Regions from separate parts of the Citrobacter sp. FDAARGOS_156 genome, predicted to be linked through region 3. Evidence: predicted binding sites of a transcription regulator. Region 3 holds the regulator's gene; each other region holds the start of a gene.

Region 1 (6,260 bases), 1.9 Mb from region 3:
AGCACATCTTCCAGAGCCATGTCTTTCAGTTTCTGTGCCAGCAGCTTAGTTTTAGGCGCTTCAACAGAGAATGATTCGACAACGATCAGACGATCCTGACGTACCAGTTCGGACAGAATGCTTTTCAGCGCGCCGCGGTACATCTTTTTGTTTACTTTTTGACTGTGGTCCTGTGGACGAGCAGCGAAGGTCACGCCACCTGAACGCCAGATCGGGCTCTTGATAGAACCTGAACGCGCACGGCCGGTACCTTTCTGGCGCCACGGCTTTTTGCCTGAACCAGTTACTTCAGCACGAGTCTTCTGAGCACGAGTACCCTGACGAGCACCAGCTGCATAAGCAACAACAACCTGGTGAACCAGCGCTTCGTTGAAATCACGACCGAAGGTAGTTTCGGAAACAGTCAGCGCGCTCTGCGCGTCTTTCAATACTAATTCCATTGCTATCCCCTTACGCCTTCACAGCTGGTTTAACGATCAGGTCGCAACCGGTCGCACCCGGAACACCACCTTTAACCAGCAGCAGGTTGCGCTCAGCGTCAACACGTACTACGTCCAGGCTCTGAACGGTTACACGTTCGTTGCCCAGCTGACCTGCCATTTTCTTGCCTTTGAACACTTTGCCCGGAGTCTGGTTCTGACCGATAGAACCCGGAACGCGGTGAGACAAGGAGTTACCGTGAGTAGCGTCCTGGGTACGGAAGTTCCAGCGCTTAACGGTACCAGCGAAACCTTTACCTTTAGAGGTACCGGTTACGTCAACTTTTTTAACGTCAGCAAACAGTTCAACGCTAATGTTCTGACCAACGGTGTATTCTTCACCATCTGCCAGACGGAACTCCCACAGGCCGCGGCCAGCTTCTACGCCAGCTTTAGCAAAGTGGCCAGCTTCCGGCTTAGTTACGCGGTTAGCTTTTTTAGCACCGGTGGTAACCTGAACAGCGCGATAGCCATCGTTAGCCAGATCTTTAACCTGAGTAACGCGGTTTGCTTCAACTTCGATAACGGTTACTGGGATAGATACGCCATCTTCAGTGAAGATGCGGGTCATACCCACTTTTTTACCGACTAAACCAATCATTGTATCAACCTCTCAATCGCTCGATGACCTGATTAACCCAGGCTGATCTGCACGTCTACACCGGCAGCCAGGTCCAGACGCATCAGAGCATCAACGGTTTTTTCAGTTGGCTCAACGATGTCAACCAGACGCTTGTGAGTACGGATCTCGTACTGATCACGCGCGTCTTTGTTGACGTGCGGGGAGATCAGAACGGTGAAACGCTCTTTGCGGGTCGGCAGCGGGATCGGACCACGAACCTGCGCACCAGTGCGCTTGGCAGTCTCGACGATTTCCGCGGTTGATTGATCGATCAGACGATGATCAAACGCTTTCAAACGGATACGGATTCTTTGGTTCTGCATGAGACCAGAGCTCCAATTATTTTATAGACGAAATAGTTACTCCTCAAACCCATTACGATTGATGGGAGAGTGTAACCGTTCTTACAGAGTTCCCCGATTGGGAACATTGTCTGGTATTGCTTTCGCATTACCGGTGGCTCATATCGAACCGCTGTCAATATTAGACAAGCCCGCGCATTATACGTAAATCTCAGCCTTAAGCAAGTGCCGCGTAGAAATTAATCACTCTTACGCAGATGCGAGTGCTATCCCACTCTGATTGTATACGCTTTTACGCGACGCAAATTCCCTGGAAAGACGCCAGCAAAATGGATATTCGGGCGTTGTGCAGTTAGCGCTACTTACCTGATAGTTAGCTCTTTCTCGCACCGGATTGAGGCATGAATACTGAACTTCCCTTTTTGCTGATTTATATCTCTCTATCCGGACTGCTTGGGGTTCAGGATTTGCGTACTGGCCTATTGCCCGACAAATTCACCTGCCCTCTTCTCTGGAGTGGTCTTCTTTTTCATCAATGTTGCAACCCCACACAGTTGTCCGATGCACTTTGGGGAGCCATTGCAGGGTATGGTGTATTTTCTCTGTTCTATTGGGGATACCGCCTGGCATGGCATCAAGAAGGATTAGGCTATGGAGACGTAAAATTTCTCGCCGCACTTGGCGCGTGGCATCGATGGGACTCATTACCTCTGTTGATCTTACTTGCCGCCGGGCTGGCTTGCTGCATTACAGGTGTAGCATTTATAACGCATGGAAAAAAGAAACTAAAAAACCCGCTGCCTTTTGGGCCATATCTGGCGGCTGCGGGTTTTGTTGTTGGCTGGCTAAATCTGATACAGGGCGGTTAGTCGCTGACCTTAATTTGCGATTGCAGATAGTTTTGCAATCCAAGTTTTCCAATCAGATCCAACTCCGTTTCGAGCCAATCGATATGCCCTTCTTCTTCGGTCAGGATCTCAATCATCATGTCCCGACTAACATAGTCATGAACGCTATCGGCGTAAGCAATGGCTTCGCGTAAATCTTTCGCACCATCAAGCTCGAGTCGAAGATCGGATTGCAGCATCTCTTCAACATCTTCACCAATCCCCAACTTACCTAGATCTTGTAAGTTTGGGAGACCTTCTAAGAATAAAATACGCTCAATATATTTATCAGCGTGTTTCATCTCATCTATTGATTCATGGTACTCAACATCATTGAGGCGAGTCAGTCCCCAGTTTTTAAACATACGGGCATGGAGAAAATACTGGTTGATTGCGACAAGCTCATTTCCCAATAGTTTATTGAGATAATTTATGATTTTAACATCACCTTTCATTTTATAGTCCCTCCGCTTCCACTCTTAGAGCGTAGATGGGGCTACAGGGATGTCAAAAAAAAGAGTGTGACTTAGGCGATCTCTTTAAATTCTGGCATTTGAGTTAATTCATCCTGCATGACTTCACGCGCAGCACGAATGCACTTACCGCACTGATTTCCAACAGGAATAAACTTACGTAATTGCTGAAAGGACTGAGGATGAAACTGGCGAACAGCCTGACGAATTTTTTTATCACTTATCGCATTACACAAACAAACGTACATGATCGCTCCCGTTCAATTTCTGCGCAAAGTGTAAATGAGAATAGTTATGATTACAATAGCACAACGCTATTTACGCGGCGGGAGAATGAATAAAAAATGCGAATAAATATGACAGCTACTAAATTGCAGGCAGCAAAAAGGGCGCCTAAGCGCCCTTTTTAAGCTCAAAGCCAATTAATCAATAATTAGCTCATTACTTTAGCAACAACGCCCGCACCTACAGTACGGCCGCCTTCACGGATTGCGAAACGCAGACCGTCATCCATCGCGATCGGGTGGATCAGGGTAACAACCATTTTGATGTTGTCGCCCGGCATTACCATCTCTACGCCTTCCGGCAGTTCGATGGTACCCGTCACGTCAGTAGTACGGAAGTAGAACTGCGGACGGTAGCCTTTGAAGAACGGAGTATGACGGCCGCCTTCGTCTTTGGACAGAATGTACACTTCAGATTCGAACTTGGTGTGCGGCTTGATAGAGCCCGGCTTAGCCAGTACCTGACCACGTTCGATTTCTTCACGTTTGATACCACGCAGCAGAACACCAACGTTCTCACCAGCACGGCCTTCGTCCAGCAGTTTGCGGAACATTTCAACGCCGGTACAGGTAGACTTGGCAGTCTCTTTGATACCAACGATTTCAACTTCTTCACCAACTTTGATGATACCGCGTTCTACACGACCGGTAACAACGGTACCACGACCGGAGATGGAGAATACGTCTTCGATTGGCAGCAGGAACGGCTTATCGATAGCACGTTCTGGTTCCGGGATGTAAGAATCCAGGAAGCCAGCCAGTTCGATGATTTTCGCTTCCCACTCTGCTTCGCCTTCCAGCGCTTTCAGAGCAGAACCACGAACGATCGGAGTGTCGTCGCCCGGGAAATCGTACTGAGACAGAAGTTCACGAACTTCCATTTCTACCAGTTCCAGCAGCTCTTCGTCATCAACCATGTCGCATTTGTTCAGGAACACGATGATGTACGGAACGCCTACCTGACGACCCAGCAGGATGTGCTCACGAGTCTGCGGCATCGGGCCGTCAGTCGCAGCAACAACCAGGATCGCGCCGTCCATCTGCGCAGCACCGGTGATCATGTTTTTAACATAGTCGGCGTGGCCCGGGCAGTCTACGTGTGCGTAGTGGCGAGTCGGGGTGTCATATTCAACGTGAGAAGTGTTGATGGTGATACCACGAGCTTTTTCTTCCGGCGCGTTATCGATCTGGTCGAATGCACGAGCAGCACCGCCGTAGGTTTTAGCCAGTACGGTAGTGATTGCAGCGGTCAGGGTAGTTTTACCGTGGTCAACGTGGCCGATGGTGCCGACGTTAACGTGCGGTTTTGTACGTTCAAATTTTTCTTTAGACACGGCTATATTCCTTACTATAGTGCTCTCCCCTATGGAGAGAGCACGGGACTTAGGTTTTAATCCTGTGGATTATTTACCACGGGCTTCAATAACGGCCTGAGCAACGTTGTTCGGCGCATCGTCGTACTTCAGGAACTCCATGGAGTAAGAAGCACGGCCTTTGGTCAGAGAACGCAGCTGGGTTGCATATCCGAACATTTCAGACAGCGGAACTTCAGCATGGATAACAACGCCAGTGACGTTGGATTCCTGACCACGAAGCATACCACGACGGCGGCTCAAGTCACCGATTACGTCACCGGTGTTCTCTTCCGGAGTCTCTACTTCAACCTTCATGATAGGCTCAAGCAGAACTGGTTTCGCTTTCTTAAAGCCATCTTTGAAGGCGATAGAAGCGGCCAGTTTAAACGCCAGCTCAGAGGAGTCAACGTCATGGTAAGAACCGAAGTGCAGACGCACGCCCAGATCAACAACCGGGTAACCAGCCAGCGGGCCAGATTTCAGCTGTTCCTGGATGCCTTTATCAACGGCCGGGATGTATTCGCCAGGAATTACACCACCTTTGATGTCGTTGATGAACTCGTAGCCTTTCGGGTTTGAACCCGGCTCCAGCGGGTACATGTCGATAACAACATGACCGTACTGACCGCGACCACCAGACTGCTTAGCGTGTTTACCTTCGATATCGGTAACTTTCGCGCGAATCGCTTCACGGTAAGCAACCTGAGGTTTACCGACGTTCGCTTCAACGTTGAATTCACGCTTCATACGGTCAACGATGATGTCGAGGTGCAGCTCACCCATACCAGCGATAATGGTCTGGTTAGATTCTTCGTCAGTCCATACGCGGAATGACGGGTCTTCTTTAGCCAGACGGCCCAGAGCCAGACCCATTTTTTCCTGGTCAGCTTTGGTTTTCGGTTCTACCGCGATGGAAATTACCGGCTCAGGGAATTCCATACGTTCCAGAATGATCGGGTGATCCGGGTCACACAGAGTGTCACCAGTGGTCACGTCTTTCAGACCGATAGCAGCAGCGATATCGCCCGCGCGAACTTCTTTGATCTCTTCACGTTTGTTAGCGTGCATCTGTACGATACGGCCGAAACGTTCACGTGCAGTTTTCACGGAGTTCAGGATGGTGTCACCGGAGTTAACCACACCAGAGTACACGCGGAAGAAGGTCAGGTTACCCACGAACGGGTCGGTAGCGATTTTGAATGCCAGAGCAGCAAACGGCTCGTCATCGCTAGCATGACGCTCAGCAGGAGTATCTTTACCGTCGTCCAGAATACCGTTGATCGCAGGTACGTCGACTGGGGATGGCAGGTAATCAATTACCGCATCCAGCATCGCCTGAACACCTTTGTTCTTGAACGCAGAACCACAGGTTACCAGGATGATTTCGTTGTTCAGAACACGCTGACGCAGAGCTTTTTTGATCTCTTCTTCAGTCAGTTCTTCACCACCCAGGTATTTCTCCATCAGCTCTTCTGAAGCTTCCGCAGCGGACTCGATCAGGTTCTGGTGCCATTCTTCAGCCAGTTCCTGCATGTCAGCCGGGATATCTTCATAAGTGAAGGTTACGCCTGCATCTTCTTCGTTCCAGTTGATGGCTTTCATTTTCACCAGGTCAACAACACCGGTGAACGCTTCTTCAGCGCCAATTGCCAGCTGCAGCGGAACAGGGTTCGCGCCCAGACGGGTTTTGATCTGACCAACAACTTTCAGGAAGTTCGCACCCATACGGTCCATTTTGTTAACGAACGCAATGCGCGGAACTTTATATTTGTTTGCCTGACGCCATACGGTTTCAGACTGAGGCTGAACACCACCAACTGCGCAGTAAACCATTACTGCACCATCAAGCACACGCATG
Region 2 (6,260 bases), 500 kb from region 3:
TTGTACGTTAATGGTCATATCGTTGCGGTTAACGACGATCGATTTATCAGACGTGGAATAGTAAGCGGCGAGCTGTGTACGCAGGTTATCGCCGGTGTAGCGCCACCCCAGTTCGTAAGAGTTAACTTTAATGCCTTCCAGACGTGAATCCGCTACGTTAACACTGCGCTGGAGCTGATAATGATCGCCAACCAGCGAGTAGGTACCGTTGCCGTAGTATTTTCCGGGGTCGGGAAGTTCCACACCTTGAGAGAAGTTGAACCAGGTCTGCTGGCGATCGGTCAGGTGTGCGAGGATGCCCGCATTAAACAGGAAGTTATCATAGTCTGCTTTGCCACCCGGGATACTATCAGCAGAGTTCGCCAGACCCGTTGCGATGCCTTGTTGTTGCGTATAGCCGACAAAATCATCAACGCGGTTTTCAGTCCACTGGTAGCGGATACCACCGCTGAGCGTAAAGATGTCATTAATGTCGTAGCTGTTTTGCAGGAAAGGCGCGAAGTTGGTGATGCTGTAACCGGGATAGCGCCCGGTGGTGTAGGCCGTTCGGTTATCCATACCGCCAGAGGGGAGGGAATAAGCCAGATCGAAGAATTCTTGATTGGAATCGAATGTTTCGTGATCGGCGTCGATACCCCATGTCAGTTCCCAGTTTTCCATCAGCTGGCTGTTGAGGGTGATTTTGGCACCAAACTGGTCAGTATCCTGCTGTGATGCGGAGAAACTGGTGACCTTACCTTTGCTCAGCGTAGGGAAGGGATAGAATTTAAGTGATTCGTCACGGTAATAGATCTGGCTGACCAGATTCTGGCCGAAGAAATTGGCATCGGAATATTGCAGACTGATCAGATGTCGTTCCGTGCCGGGGATACGGTCGGAATTGAGACCGCTGCTGGTATGAGCATTGCCGGTTCCCGTCACGGCAGACATGTTCTTGCCGAGATCCAGTCCGTAGTCGTCATCTCCCTGGCTTTTGTAGTACTGCGTAACCAGCTGCAGCTGGCGGTTGTCATCAAGCTCAATCGTCCCGGTACCCATCAGATCCAGGCGATCGGAATGCTGCAGACCGGTTTGGGTATTATCGAGCATTAAGGCGTCGTGGTTGGCATCATACCACCCCCCAAACCGTTGATAAGCGACAGACATGCGTCCGGATGCGCGGTCGGTTCCTCCGCTCACTGCGGCGGCAACACGCTCGTCATGATCGTTACTGTTGTTGAAACCGCTTTTGCTGCCCAGTTCGAGTTCAACTTCACGCTCAGACTGACCTTTTTTGGTGACGATGTTGATCAAACCACCGGTACTTCCGCCGCCATACAGTGATGTTGCCCCGGAGATAACTTCAATGTGTGCAATATTAAACGGATCAATGGAGTCGAGCTGGCGGCTGTCGGTGCGGGAAGAGTTGAGACGAACACCGTCAATAAGCACAACGATGGCGCGACCACGCATGTTCATCCCGTAGTTGGTCCGTCCCTGGCTGCTAACGTCGATTCCGGGGATCAACTGAGCCAGAACATCTTTAAACTCTTTCCCCCCCTGAACCTGCTGTTCAATCTCTCTGCCTTCGATAACCCATGTCGTTTGCGCCATTTCTGCCACGGTGCGTTGGCTCCGGTTGGCGCTGACGATGAGATCTTCTTCTTCTGCCGCCATTGCCGGTAGGGTTAAAGACAGTAACAGAGGATTGAGCACCCAGAGATGCTTATTCATTTGTATTCCTTATAAAATTTGTTGGCCTGTTTTTATTTTTACGGCATGGAAACCGATCGTTACATTATGAAACGGGTATTAAAACAAATGCGAATATTGCTGATAATGATTGACATTATCAATGTATTTTACAAAATAAATGCATTAACCCAATGAAAACAATAAAGAATGTAGGGGTTAAAATGTGCCGTTTCCACCAGGAGCAGCGTAAGCTCCCGGTGATGACATTAAGACGTGGGTAGTGTGGGGATGGTTAATCTTTAATCAGTTCAGGCCACAATCGTAATGTGGTGTGCGCGATCTGCATCAGTTTTTCGAACGAGGCTCCTTCGCGGGCGCTGATCGACATACCCTGCAAAATACAGTTCAGATATTCAGCCAACTTTTGTACATCGCAGTGTGCTGGTATTTCACCCTTTTCCTGTCGTTGATGCAGAAACTGAGCCAGCGTCTGTTCCTGCATGGCGTGACGGGATTTAACCGTGTGCGCAATGTCCCGGGAGGAGGCGGCCAGCGTAGCGGATGTGTTAATCATGAAACATCCCGCAGGCGTGTCTTTACTGGTGAAGCAGGTCGCTATGGCGGTGAAATAGTCCTCAAGTGCAGATTCGAGGCTTTTTTCTTCACAAAACAGTTGGGCTTCGTGTTTTGCCGCGAAGCGACTGATATAGCGGTCCAGCACGGCACGAAACAGTCCTTCCTTATTGGTAAATTCTGCATACAGCGTAGGCGCTTTTGCCCCGGTTGCTTCTACGAGATCGGCGAGCGATGTCGCTTCATATCCGTGCTGCCAGAAGAGTGTCATGGCCTTATCAAGCGCGGCTTCCCTGTCGAACACTTTTGGTCGGCCACGGCTTTTTTTTGCACAACCTGTCGTTTCAGTTGTCATGGTGCCGTTGTACCTGGTTGGGTTTATTGAATAACCATTATAAAAATAATCGCGCAGACACTCCAGTGCATTCAAGATAAAAATAATTCAATGCTATTGATATGAAAAATAAGACCTTTGTACTTTAAATAACAATCGTTATAAAAAAATGTTGACGTGTGACCTGGATCACATCTATGATTTATCTATCGATCGTTAAGTTAATCGCTTACGGCACACATTCATCTGCTAAAGGTCACTATCATGAAAAACGTAAAAACTCTTTTTGTCGCTGCTGTCCTGAGCTCACTTTCATTTGCAAGCTTTGCCGCTGTTGAAGTTCAGGCTACACCTGCAGGCCAACAGAAAGTCGGTATTATCTCCGCCAACGCCGGGACTAATTTAGGTTCTCTGGAAGATCAACTGGCACAGAAAGCAGATGAAATGGGGGCGAAGTCATTCCGTATTACTTCTGTTACCGGTCCTAACACCCTTCACGGGACTGCAGTTATCTATAAATAAGTTGTAAGCCCTCGCAATGCCACTGCGAATTCAATAAAAAACCCCGCGGGAACAAACCGGCGGGGTTTTTTTATAACCTGAATTTACAGCGTTTGTGCAGGAGCATCGTGATGGCGTGTCACGTCTACAGGCATGCCTGAACGTAGCTCCATTGCATGCTCCATCACAGCTGCGTCTGTTTGTGCCGCATTTTTAAAGTTCTGCATTGATGAATTCAACACGATTGGCAGTAACTGCGGGTCGTCATTAATCTTTTCTGACAGCGGTTGGTGTACTTCAACCAGGCGCATACCGTTAGGTTCAACGGAGGCTTTAATCGGCGTGTTGATGATGTTCACTTTGGTTCCCGGCGTAACCTGACGGAATAAGGTTTCAATATCACCGTCACGCAGGCGAATACACCCGGAACTAACACGCATACCGATGCCAAAATCCGCGTTGGTTCCATGCAGCAAATACACACCGCCGTAAGCCGCTAAGCGGATTGCATGATGGCCCATCGGGTTATCCGGCCCGGCAGGTACTACGGCAGGGAGGTCGATACCATTGGCTTTATACCGTGCTCGGATATTCGCTGTTGGTGTCCAGGTGGGGTTGGCGCGTTTATCCGAAATGGTGGTTACCATTGTCGGGGTTAGCGTGTCACCGCCTAACTGGCCAATGCCAATGGGATACACGGTCACCGATTTTGTCCCTGGCTGGTAATAGTAAAGACGCAGTTCGGCGAGGTTAATGACAATCCCTTCGCGTGGGGCATCCGGTAGCAGAGTTTGCAATGGGATGGTTAAAACACTGCCCGGGCGAGGTACGTATGGATCGACGCCGGGGTTAGCCTGCAGCAGCGCTAAAAAGCCGACGTTGTATTTTTTCGCAATGGCTTCCAGCGATCCGCCGTTGTTTTCGACAACGTGAGTGGCATTTTCGCCCACCAGTTTGCTGCCCGGCGGCGGGAGCGGCCAGGTATTCGCTTGAGCCGGGAGCGCTAATGCGACGGTCGCCGCGAGCGTAAAAAGCGTTAGCCAGCGAGAGAGTCGTTTATTGTTTAACATCACCTAAATCCATTGTTTTTACGTGGTTTTTATTATGTAAAAGTAAACAGGAATTATGGCGGTTTGCTGTGTCGGGAAGTGCAGGGAAGTGCAAAGAGTTTGTAAATTCATCGGCCGGGCAAGCACCGTGCTCACCCGGCCGGAACGCTATGCTATGGCGTTTTCTTCCAGTTGACGCATAAACTGACGTACCCAGTCGATACGGGTTTTACGCTCAGCTAAATCTTGCATGAACTTCAGCCTGGTTGGGCCATCCAGACGGAAGTGTTGCGGTTGCTTTTGCAGTAAGCCAATCAGCCACACCGGGTTGACGTGGTTCTTCTCGGCAAACTCAATCGTCCCGCCTTTTTCATTGCCTTCTAGCTTTCTGATACCAAGTTTTTGCGCTTGCTGGCGCAAACGGGCAATATCCAGCAACGTACGGGCCGGGTCAGGCAACAAACCAAAACGGTCTATCAGCTCGACCTTAATTTCTTCCAGCTCGTTTTCGCCTTTCGCACTGGCAATGCGCTTGTAGAACGACAGTCGCGTATTCACATCGGGGATGTAGTCATCTGGCAATAGTGACGGCATCCGCAACTCGACTTCAGTTTGCTGGTTGGTGAGATCTTCGAGTGACGGTTCGCGTCCCTCTTTTAGCGCGTCAACCGCGTTCTCCAGCAGTTCCATGTATAGTGAGAAGCCGATGGTTTCCATCGAACCGCTCTGATCTTCGCCCAGCAGTTCCCCCGCGCCGCGAATTTCGAGGTCGTGAGTGGCTAGCGCAAAACCTGCACCCAAATCTTCCAGTGATGCAATTGCCTCAAGGCGTTTTTGTGCATCGGTGGTCATCGCTTTTGGATGCGGCGTCAACAGCCAGGCATAGGCCTGATGGTGTGAACGTCCCACGCGGCCGCGTAGCTGGTGCAATTGTGCCAACCCGAAATGGTCAGCGCGCTCGATAATAATGGTGTTAGCGGTTGGAATGTCGATCCCGGTTTCGATGATGGTGGTACACACCAGCACGTTGAAGCGCTGATGGTGGAAATCGTTCATCACGCGTTCCAGCTCGCGTTCGCGCATTTGTCCGTGTCCAATCCCGATTCGCGCTTCCGGTACCAGCTCTGCCAGCCTGTCAGCGGTTTTCTGGATGTTTTCAACATCGTTGAACAGATAGTAGACCTGCCCGCCGCGCAGCACTTCACGCAGGATAGCTTCGCGTACCACCAGGCTGTCGTATTCGCGCACGAAGGTTTTGACCGCCAGACGACGAGCGGGCGGTGTGGCGATGATCGACAGATCGCGCATGCCGCTCATCGCCATATTGAGCGTACGCGGGATCGGGGTTGCGGTCAGCGTCAGAATATCGACATCGGCGCGCATTGCTTTAATACGCTCTTTGTGACGGACACCGAAGCGGTGCTCTTCATCGACAATCAGCAGACCCAAATCTTTGAGTTTCACATCGCTTTGCAGCAGTTTGTGCGTGCCGATGAGAATATCGATTTTACCTTCGGCAACCTGCTCCAGAATCTGCGCTTGCTCTTTGGCGCTACGAAAACGGGACAGCATCTCAATGCGCACGGGCCAGTTGGCAAAACGATCGCGGAAGTTGTCGAAGTGCTGCTGGGCGAGCAGGGTGGTCGGCACCAGCACGGCAACCTGCTTGTGATTCTCTACGGCGAGGAAGGCGGCGCGCATCGCCACTTCGGTTTTACCGAAGCCGACATCGCCACACACCAGGCGGTCCATGGCCAGCGGCTGACACATATCGCTGAGTACCGCGTTGATGGCCTGCGCCTGATCGGGTGTGGTTTCAAATGGGAAGCTGTCACAAAACAGCTGATACTGCTCGCGGTCGTGTTTAAAGGCAAAACCTTCTTTTGCCGCACGCTGGGCGTAAATATCCAGCAACTCCGCCGCGACGTCACGTACCTTCTCGGCGGCTTTCTGCCGGGCGCGCGACCAGGCATCTCCGCCAAGTTTATGCAGCGGGGCATTCTCTTCCGCGCCTCCGGCATAGCGGCTTATCAAATGCAACGATGACACCGGTACATACAATTTGGCGTCGTTGGCGTAGGTGAGCATCAGGTATTCGCCGGTAATGCCGCCCGCTTCCAGCGTGGTCA
Region 3 (6,260 bases):
CAACGCGTACGGGTAACGATCAATCCGTTAAGGCCGATTGTGATAAGGTCTGGCAGGAAATTCGCAGTAATAATACGGCGAAATAAAACGTGGTATGAACAAGAACGGGCGGAGAGATTTCTTCGCCCGTTTGCATTTTAGCGTCGTTTCTCAATTGCCCACTTGAGTAATGCCGCACAACGGTAAAATCCGTGGGCAAATTTTCCGTATGGGATGGTCAGAAATAGCGCCATCACGACACCAAGATGAATAGCAAGCAAAATAGCCATCCCTGAGGTATCTCTGCCTGCCAACAACGCTAAGCCCGTCAGACTCGTCAGTAGCAGCAACAGGATAAAACCGCGATCCATCGGTTTTTGCCGTGCGTCGCCCTGTAGCGGTGAGCGCTTAAGGTTCAGCCATAACAAACCCGCTGGGCCGACAACCAGGCCAATGCCGCCTAATGTGCCCAGCATGACCGGAACGCTGAGGAACGGATAGGGCGCTTCTATGTCGGCAAAGTAGTGATAGCCCGTTGCCACCACGGTGGCGGCAAAGCAGAGCAGAAAACCGTAGAAGGTGAAGTGATGGAAACGGCGGCGCATCAGGGTGAAGGCATCATCTGCTTCGTTACACCCTTTGCCGTGCCCGCCATCGAGATATTTCAGCGTCAGCGCATTGTGAGAGGCTTCAGCAATGTCAGAGGAACGCGGCATCCCCGGAGAAATCTCCCGCCAGAAGCGGATAACGCCCGCCATCAGCAGACCCATCGCCAGAATAAAGACTGAACCAAACATCCATGCCAGCAGGTTATGCGGGAAAATTTGGTAGAAATCTCCGGCCAGCGGGGGATGGAGTAACGTGCCTGTTAAACCTATAGCGAGGAGTAAAAACAGGATCAGACCGAAAACCAGCGACAGCGTCACGGTGACGCCTGCACGACGATAAAGCGCGCCAAAGGCGGCGGGTTGCGCGTAGTGCTGATAGGTTTCCAGCCTTACTTCTGCCATTGCTTTCGGTACATTGATAGCAAATTCATGGGGCGGTGCGTATTGACACGCGTGCAGGCAGGCGCCGCAGTTATGGCACAAGTTGGCCAGATAGTTGATATCCGCTTTACCGAATTCCAGACGCTGAGTCATCGCCGGGAACACGGCGCAAAAACCCTCGCAATAGCGGCAGGCATTGCAGACTTGCATAACTCGTTCAACTTCCGCTTCCGGCTCGGTTAGCATTTTCGCTTCGATAATTAATTTCTCAAGCGGTTTCATGATGTGCCTCCTCACGTGCTGCCAGAGCGGCTTCTTTTCCGGCAATACGGCCAAAGGTGGTCCCAATCGACATGCCTACACCTGCGGTGTAGCCTTTTCCCAGCACGTTGCCCGCCATCATCTCCCCGGCGACGAACAGATTGCGACTTGGACGCCCGGCAAAATGCACTGCGGCGTGTTCATTCACCTTTAACCCCAGGTAGGTGAAGGTGATCCCCGGACGTAAGGCATAGCCATAGTAAGGTGGCGTATCCAGTGGTCGCGCCCAATGTGTTTTTGCCGGTGTCAGATTTTGTGTTGCACAGTTATCCAGAGTGGTGTGGTCAAAGTGGCCTGGCAGGCAGGCGCTGTTGTACTGCATGACAGTATGGGTAAAGCGCTCAGTATCCAGTCCCAACTGGCGTGCCAGCTCTGCTAACGTAGTGGCCTGTGCGCCTGGAAAAACCGGGGGCATGAAGTGACCGATGGCTTTACTGTCGATAATGGAGTAACCAATTTGCCCGGGCTGGTGGGCGACCAGACGTCCCCAGATGGCATAACGTTTGGGCCAGAAATCCTCGCCTTCATCATAAAATCGTTCTGCATCGCGGTTCACTACGATGCCAAGCGAAACACAGTCCACGCGGGTGCAAATCCCGCCGTCATATAAGGGGGCCCGGGCATCAATCGCCACGCAGTGTGACTGGGAGGGGTCGCCGATGATGTCCGCGCCGGCATCGATCATAAATTTGAGCAGTACGCCCTGATTAAAGCGCGTGCCACGAATGAGGAAGTTATCCGCAGGCCATTCACCGCGGGCGTTCTCACCCCAGGCTTCTCGCAGCCATTCGCGGTTAGATTCAAACCCGCCAGCGGCAAGCACGCAGGTCTTTGCCGGAATGCGCTCTGCACCAGCCAGCGCCGCTACGAACTCGCCGTTGTGCAATTCAAGCGCCTGTACCGGGGTGTTATAGCGGATTTGCACGCCTAACTTTTCTGCGCTGCGATAATAGGCATTCACCAGGGCTTTCCCGCCGCCCATAAAAAAGGCATTGGTTCGCGCCACGTGTAGAGCGCCTGAGAGTGGAGGTTGAAAATTGACGCCGTGCTGGCGCATCCAGTCGCGACACTGTGATGAGGTACGGATCACCAGACGTGCCAGGGCTTCGTTGGTATTTCCTTCCGTTACGCGCAGCAGATCTTGCCAATACTCCTCTTCTGGATAGCTCTCCACCAGTACATCCTGTGGCGCATCATGCATACAGCGTAAATTACGCGTGTGTTGGGAGTTTCCTCCGCGCCATTCACGCGGGGCTGCCTCAAGCAACAGTACCGAAGCGCCTTGCTCCCGGGCGGTTAAGGCGGCACATAGTGCAGCATTGCCGCCGCCAATCACCAGAACATCAACCATCGCATACTCCATTACCACTTAACCAATTGTTAAGTTTGTAATTAAAATGTATACGAGTAAGTTGTGTGGACGCTATGACGCGATGCTAAACAGCCCTTTAATTATTGTAAAGGATCGCACCTGGCCAGTGTCCAGATTCCACCAGTTGATGCATCACTTTGGCTAGTACCACACGGGCAGCGAGACCTGCTGGGGTGAGTTCATCGTCAGAAAGGCTGACCAAAAAGTTGGGGCGGCTAAGTATGGGATTATGGATGCCAATCACTCTTAATGTCTCTTTATCGAGATGGGAAATTGCCGCACCGGGCTGAAGTGTTGCACCGATTCCGCTGCGAACGGCGTGCATCAGTAGCGTCAGGCCGTCAATTTCTGTCGCGATCTCAATGTTCAGCGCATGCTCCTGGCTGATAGCATCCAGTCTGCCGCGCAGACCATGTCCTGGGCTTGGCATTATCAATGGAATACGTGCCAATTGGGCTGGAGCAATATTGTCATCGGTAATATCAGCCAGTAGGGCATGAGTACCAATTAAAAATAGCCGTTCTTCGAGAATCGGTCTGGCGCTCCAGCGCAGGATCTTTTCTTTTTGAAATACCACCGCCAGATCAATCTGGCGGGTATTAATCATTCGTTCCAGGTTACCAGAGAGGCTTTCCACCACATGCAGGCGGACATCACTATAGCTTTCCCGCATGGCGTTGATGAAAGGCATCCCAAGAACGGAAGCAGTACTGGGGGCCATGCCGACGCTGACGTGCCCGGAAAGTCTGGCCTCCCGTGCGGCGAGGATCGCATCGTCTGCGTGACGGAGCGCCAGCTGTGCCTGGGCGTAAAATGCCAGTCCAGCGCTGGTGGGCGTCACGCCACGCGAGGTACGTTGCAGCAGACGTATGGCGAGTTCGTTTTCCAGGCGGGTCATTTGCTGGCTGAGCGCCGAAACACCGATACTGAGGTCGAGCGCCGCGCTACCCATGCTGCCGGTTTCTACAATGCGCACAAAATAACGTAGCTGGCGAAGTTCCATTTCGACTCTCCGGAAGGGACAATTGCTTTTTACATTAAAGCAACACAAGAGTGGAGGGAAGGGGAAACACGCTGATAACGCGCATAAAAAAAGCCAACCGGATGGTTGGCTTTTCAGAGAGCATTACATTACTTGCCGTCGTGCGCGTGCTCATCTTCGCGGCAATCGCCTTCAGCGCAGTGACCGTACAGATAGAGGCTATGGTTAGTTAAACGAATGCCATGTTTAGCCGCAATCTCACGTTGACGCGCTTCGATGGAGTCATCGCTGAACTCGACCACTTTGCCGCAGTCAAGGCAAATCAGGTGATCGTGATGATGCTGTTGAGTCAGTTCGAAGACGGATTTACCACCTTCAAAATTATGGCGGGTCACGATACCGGCATCATCAAACTGGTTCAGCACGCGATACACGGTCGCCAGACCAATTTCTTCACCCATGTCGATCAGGCGTTTGTATAAGTCTTCCGCACTGACGTGATGGTTATCCGGTTCCTGAAGAACTTCCAGAATCTTTAAACGAGGAAGCGTTACTTTCAGGCCAGCCTTCTTTAATGCGGTATTGTTGTCAGTCATGCGGAATCTGTCCTGTAGCTAAACGGTTCACTTCATTAACAGAAGTGACAGAAATTGCACTTGAGATAATGCGTATCATTATAGAACTGCCATGCCTAAATGAAAACTGCAAGTCTCTGGCAAATATTGTTAATCAAAACGTGGTATCACCAACAAACACACTGTGCAATACCCGATTGGCATCCAGCCATTGTACAGGGTCAGGCGAAAAAGTTACAAATTTGTAGCAATTATTTTGATTGGTTCTATCTATTGATGCGGCGCAGATGAATATCTACGCCGCACGAAATCAGGCATTGATGATTTCGTCGAGGTGCAGCTCTTCAGAGATCTGCTTAACCCATTTTTCTACGCGTTCAGCGGTCAGTTCCGGCTGGCGATCTTCATCGATAGCCAGACCGACAAAGTGGTCGTCATCTGCCAGACCTTTAGACGCTTCAAAATGGTAACCCGCCGTTGGCCAGTGGCCGACGATGGTGGCGCCGCGCGGCTCAATGATGTCACGGATGGTGCCTAACGCATCACAGAAATATTCTGCGTAATCTTCCTGGTCGCCACAGCCGAACAATGCCACCAGTTTACCGTTAAAATCAATGTCTTCGAGAGTAGGGAAGAAGTCGTCCCAGTCGCACTGCGCTTCACCGTAGTACCAGGTTGGGATGCCGAGCAGCAGAATGTCATACCCTTCCAGGTCTTCTTTGCTGCTTTTTGCAATGTCATGTACATCGGCAACGTCTTTACCAAGCTGTTTTTGAATCATTTTTGCGATATTTTCGGTATTACCGGTGTCGCTGCCGAAAAAGATGCCAGTGATTGCCATGAGTAAAATAACCTCTTGAAACTTATTGAAATGGTGGTGGCGCATTGCCCACGGATAAGGGCAATCATAGCAGAACAGTCAGGCATGCGGAAACAGCAAACACGCAGGACTGCACTCTGTGCTACACGATTTATGATTTAGAGCAGAAATTCAGACTAAGCCTGACCGCGCAATGCGGTGAGTTGGTTCATCAGCATCTCTTCGATGAGTTCACTGCGACTCATGTTGCGTGCCTCGGCCAGCTCGTTCAGAGCGTCAACGGCATCGGCGTTCAGTTTCAGTTCGACACGCTTAAGCCCGCGAACTTTGTCGCGTTTAAGCTGATTACGTTTGTTAATACGTAACTGTTCATCACGCGAGAGCGGATTAGTTTTGGGTCGTCCCGGGCGACGCTCCTGCGCGAACAGATCTAATGTCGTACGGTCCGTTTGTTCTTTGGCCATGATCTTGGTGACTTCGGGGAAACAATCAGCCAGGCGTCCGCCCGGATGGATAGCGCGCCATAATACATCAGCAGGGGAGGCGCGCCAACGCCCACGCGCGTAATCACGCGCGGACGCTGAGTTTTTAATCAGTTAACCTGCTCGCTCAGATAACGACGGATGGCGCGCAGCACCGCATCGGGTTTTTCCGCATGTACCCAATGGCCTGCGCCGGCAATAACGTGTGCGCGGGCCTGCGGGAATTGCGCCAGTAGCTGTTCGCGATATGCTTCGGTCACATAAGGTGAATTACCGCCGGGGATAAACAGCGCCGGGTGTTCCCACGCCGGAATGGTCTCCCAACCGACGATATGAGGATATTGATCCCACAATACGGGAACGTTAAAGCGCCACTCGCCGTCAACAAAGGATTTCAGCAGAAACTGGATAACACCTTCCTCTTGCAGGTGCTGACGCATAACGCTCGCCGCCTGCTGGCGTGAGGACGCTTGTGCATCGGTTACGGCATTGATTGCCGCAAAAATCTCATCGTGGCGGCGAACATGGTAGTCAACGGGAGCAATGTCGATGGCGACCAGCCGTTCGACACGTTCAGGAGCCAGCGCAGTCAGCGCCATAACGGCTTTACCGCCCATCGAGTGGCCAATAAAGATCGCTTTTTCAATCTGCCTAGCGTCCAGCGTATCCAGCAGATCTTGCGCCATGGCCGGATAATTCATCTCAGGTGAACGAGGGGAGAGACCATGATTTCGCATATC

The links. Region 3 encodes Fur, which represses iron uptake genes when iron is present. Its sites were predicted from a motif close to ATAATAATGAGAACNACTATCAA; they were not measured.
Region 1: the regulator Fur is predicted to act here: its motif matches at 3,046-3,068, upstream of bfd (bacterioferritin-associated ferredoxin).
Region 2: the regulator Fur is predicted to act here: its motif matches at 1,813-1,835, upstream of AL515_RS10745 (TonB-dependent siderophore receptor).

The regions. Positions count from the first base shown of each region.
Region 1 is NZ_CP014030.2:4,555,094-4,561,353, forward strand. Features, by position in the region: gene rplD (50S ribosomal protein L4) at 1-440, opposite strand, end outside; gene rplC (50S ribosomal protein L3) at 451-1,080, opposite strand; gene rpsJ (30S ribosomal protein S10) at 1,113-1,424, opposite strand; gene AL515_RS22575 (prepilin peptidase) at 1,805-2,272, shown strand; gene bfr (bacterioferritin) at 2,269-2,745, opposite strand; gene bfd (bacterioferritin-associated ferredoxin) at 2,817-3,011, opposite strand; gene tuf (elongation factor Tu) at 3,197-4,381, opposite strand; gene fusA (elongation factor G) at 4,451-6,260, opposite strand, start outside.
Region 2 is NZ_CP014030.2:2,226,237-2,232,496, forward strand. Features, by position in the region: gene AL515_RS10745 (TonB-dependent siderophore receptor) at 1-1,713, opposite strand, end outside; gene comR (TetR family copper-responsive transcriptional repressor ComR) at 1,967-2,602, opposite strand; gene bhsA (multiple stress resistance protein BhsA) at 2,846-3,103, shown strand; gene ldtC (L,D-transpeptidase LdtC) at 3,187-4,152, opposite strand; gene mfd (transcription-repair coupling factor) at 4,300-6,260, opposite strand, start outside.
Region 3 is NZ_CP014030.2:1,730,226-1,736,485, forward strand. Features, by position in the region: gene chiQ (ChiQ/YbfN family lipoprotein) at 1-86, shown strand, start outside; gene tcuB (tricarballylate utilization 4Fe-4S protein TcuB) at 138-1,250, opposite strand; gene tcuA (FAD-dependent tricarballylate dehydrogenase TcuA) at 1,237-2,640, opposite strand; gene tcuR (tricarballylate utilization LysR family transcriptional regulator TcuR) at 2,738-3,664, opposite strand; gene fur (ferric iron uptake transcriptional regulator) at 3,793-4,239, opposite strand; gene AL515_RS08410 (ryhB-regulated fur leader peptide) at 4,232-4,318, opposite strand; gene fldA (flavodoxin FldA) at 4,529-5,059, opposite strand; gene ybfE (LexA regulated protein) at 5,215-5,502, opposite strand; gene ybfF (esterase) at 5,631-6,260, opposite strand, start outside.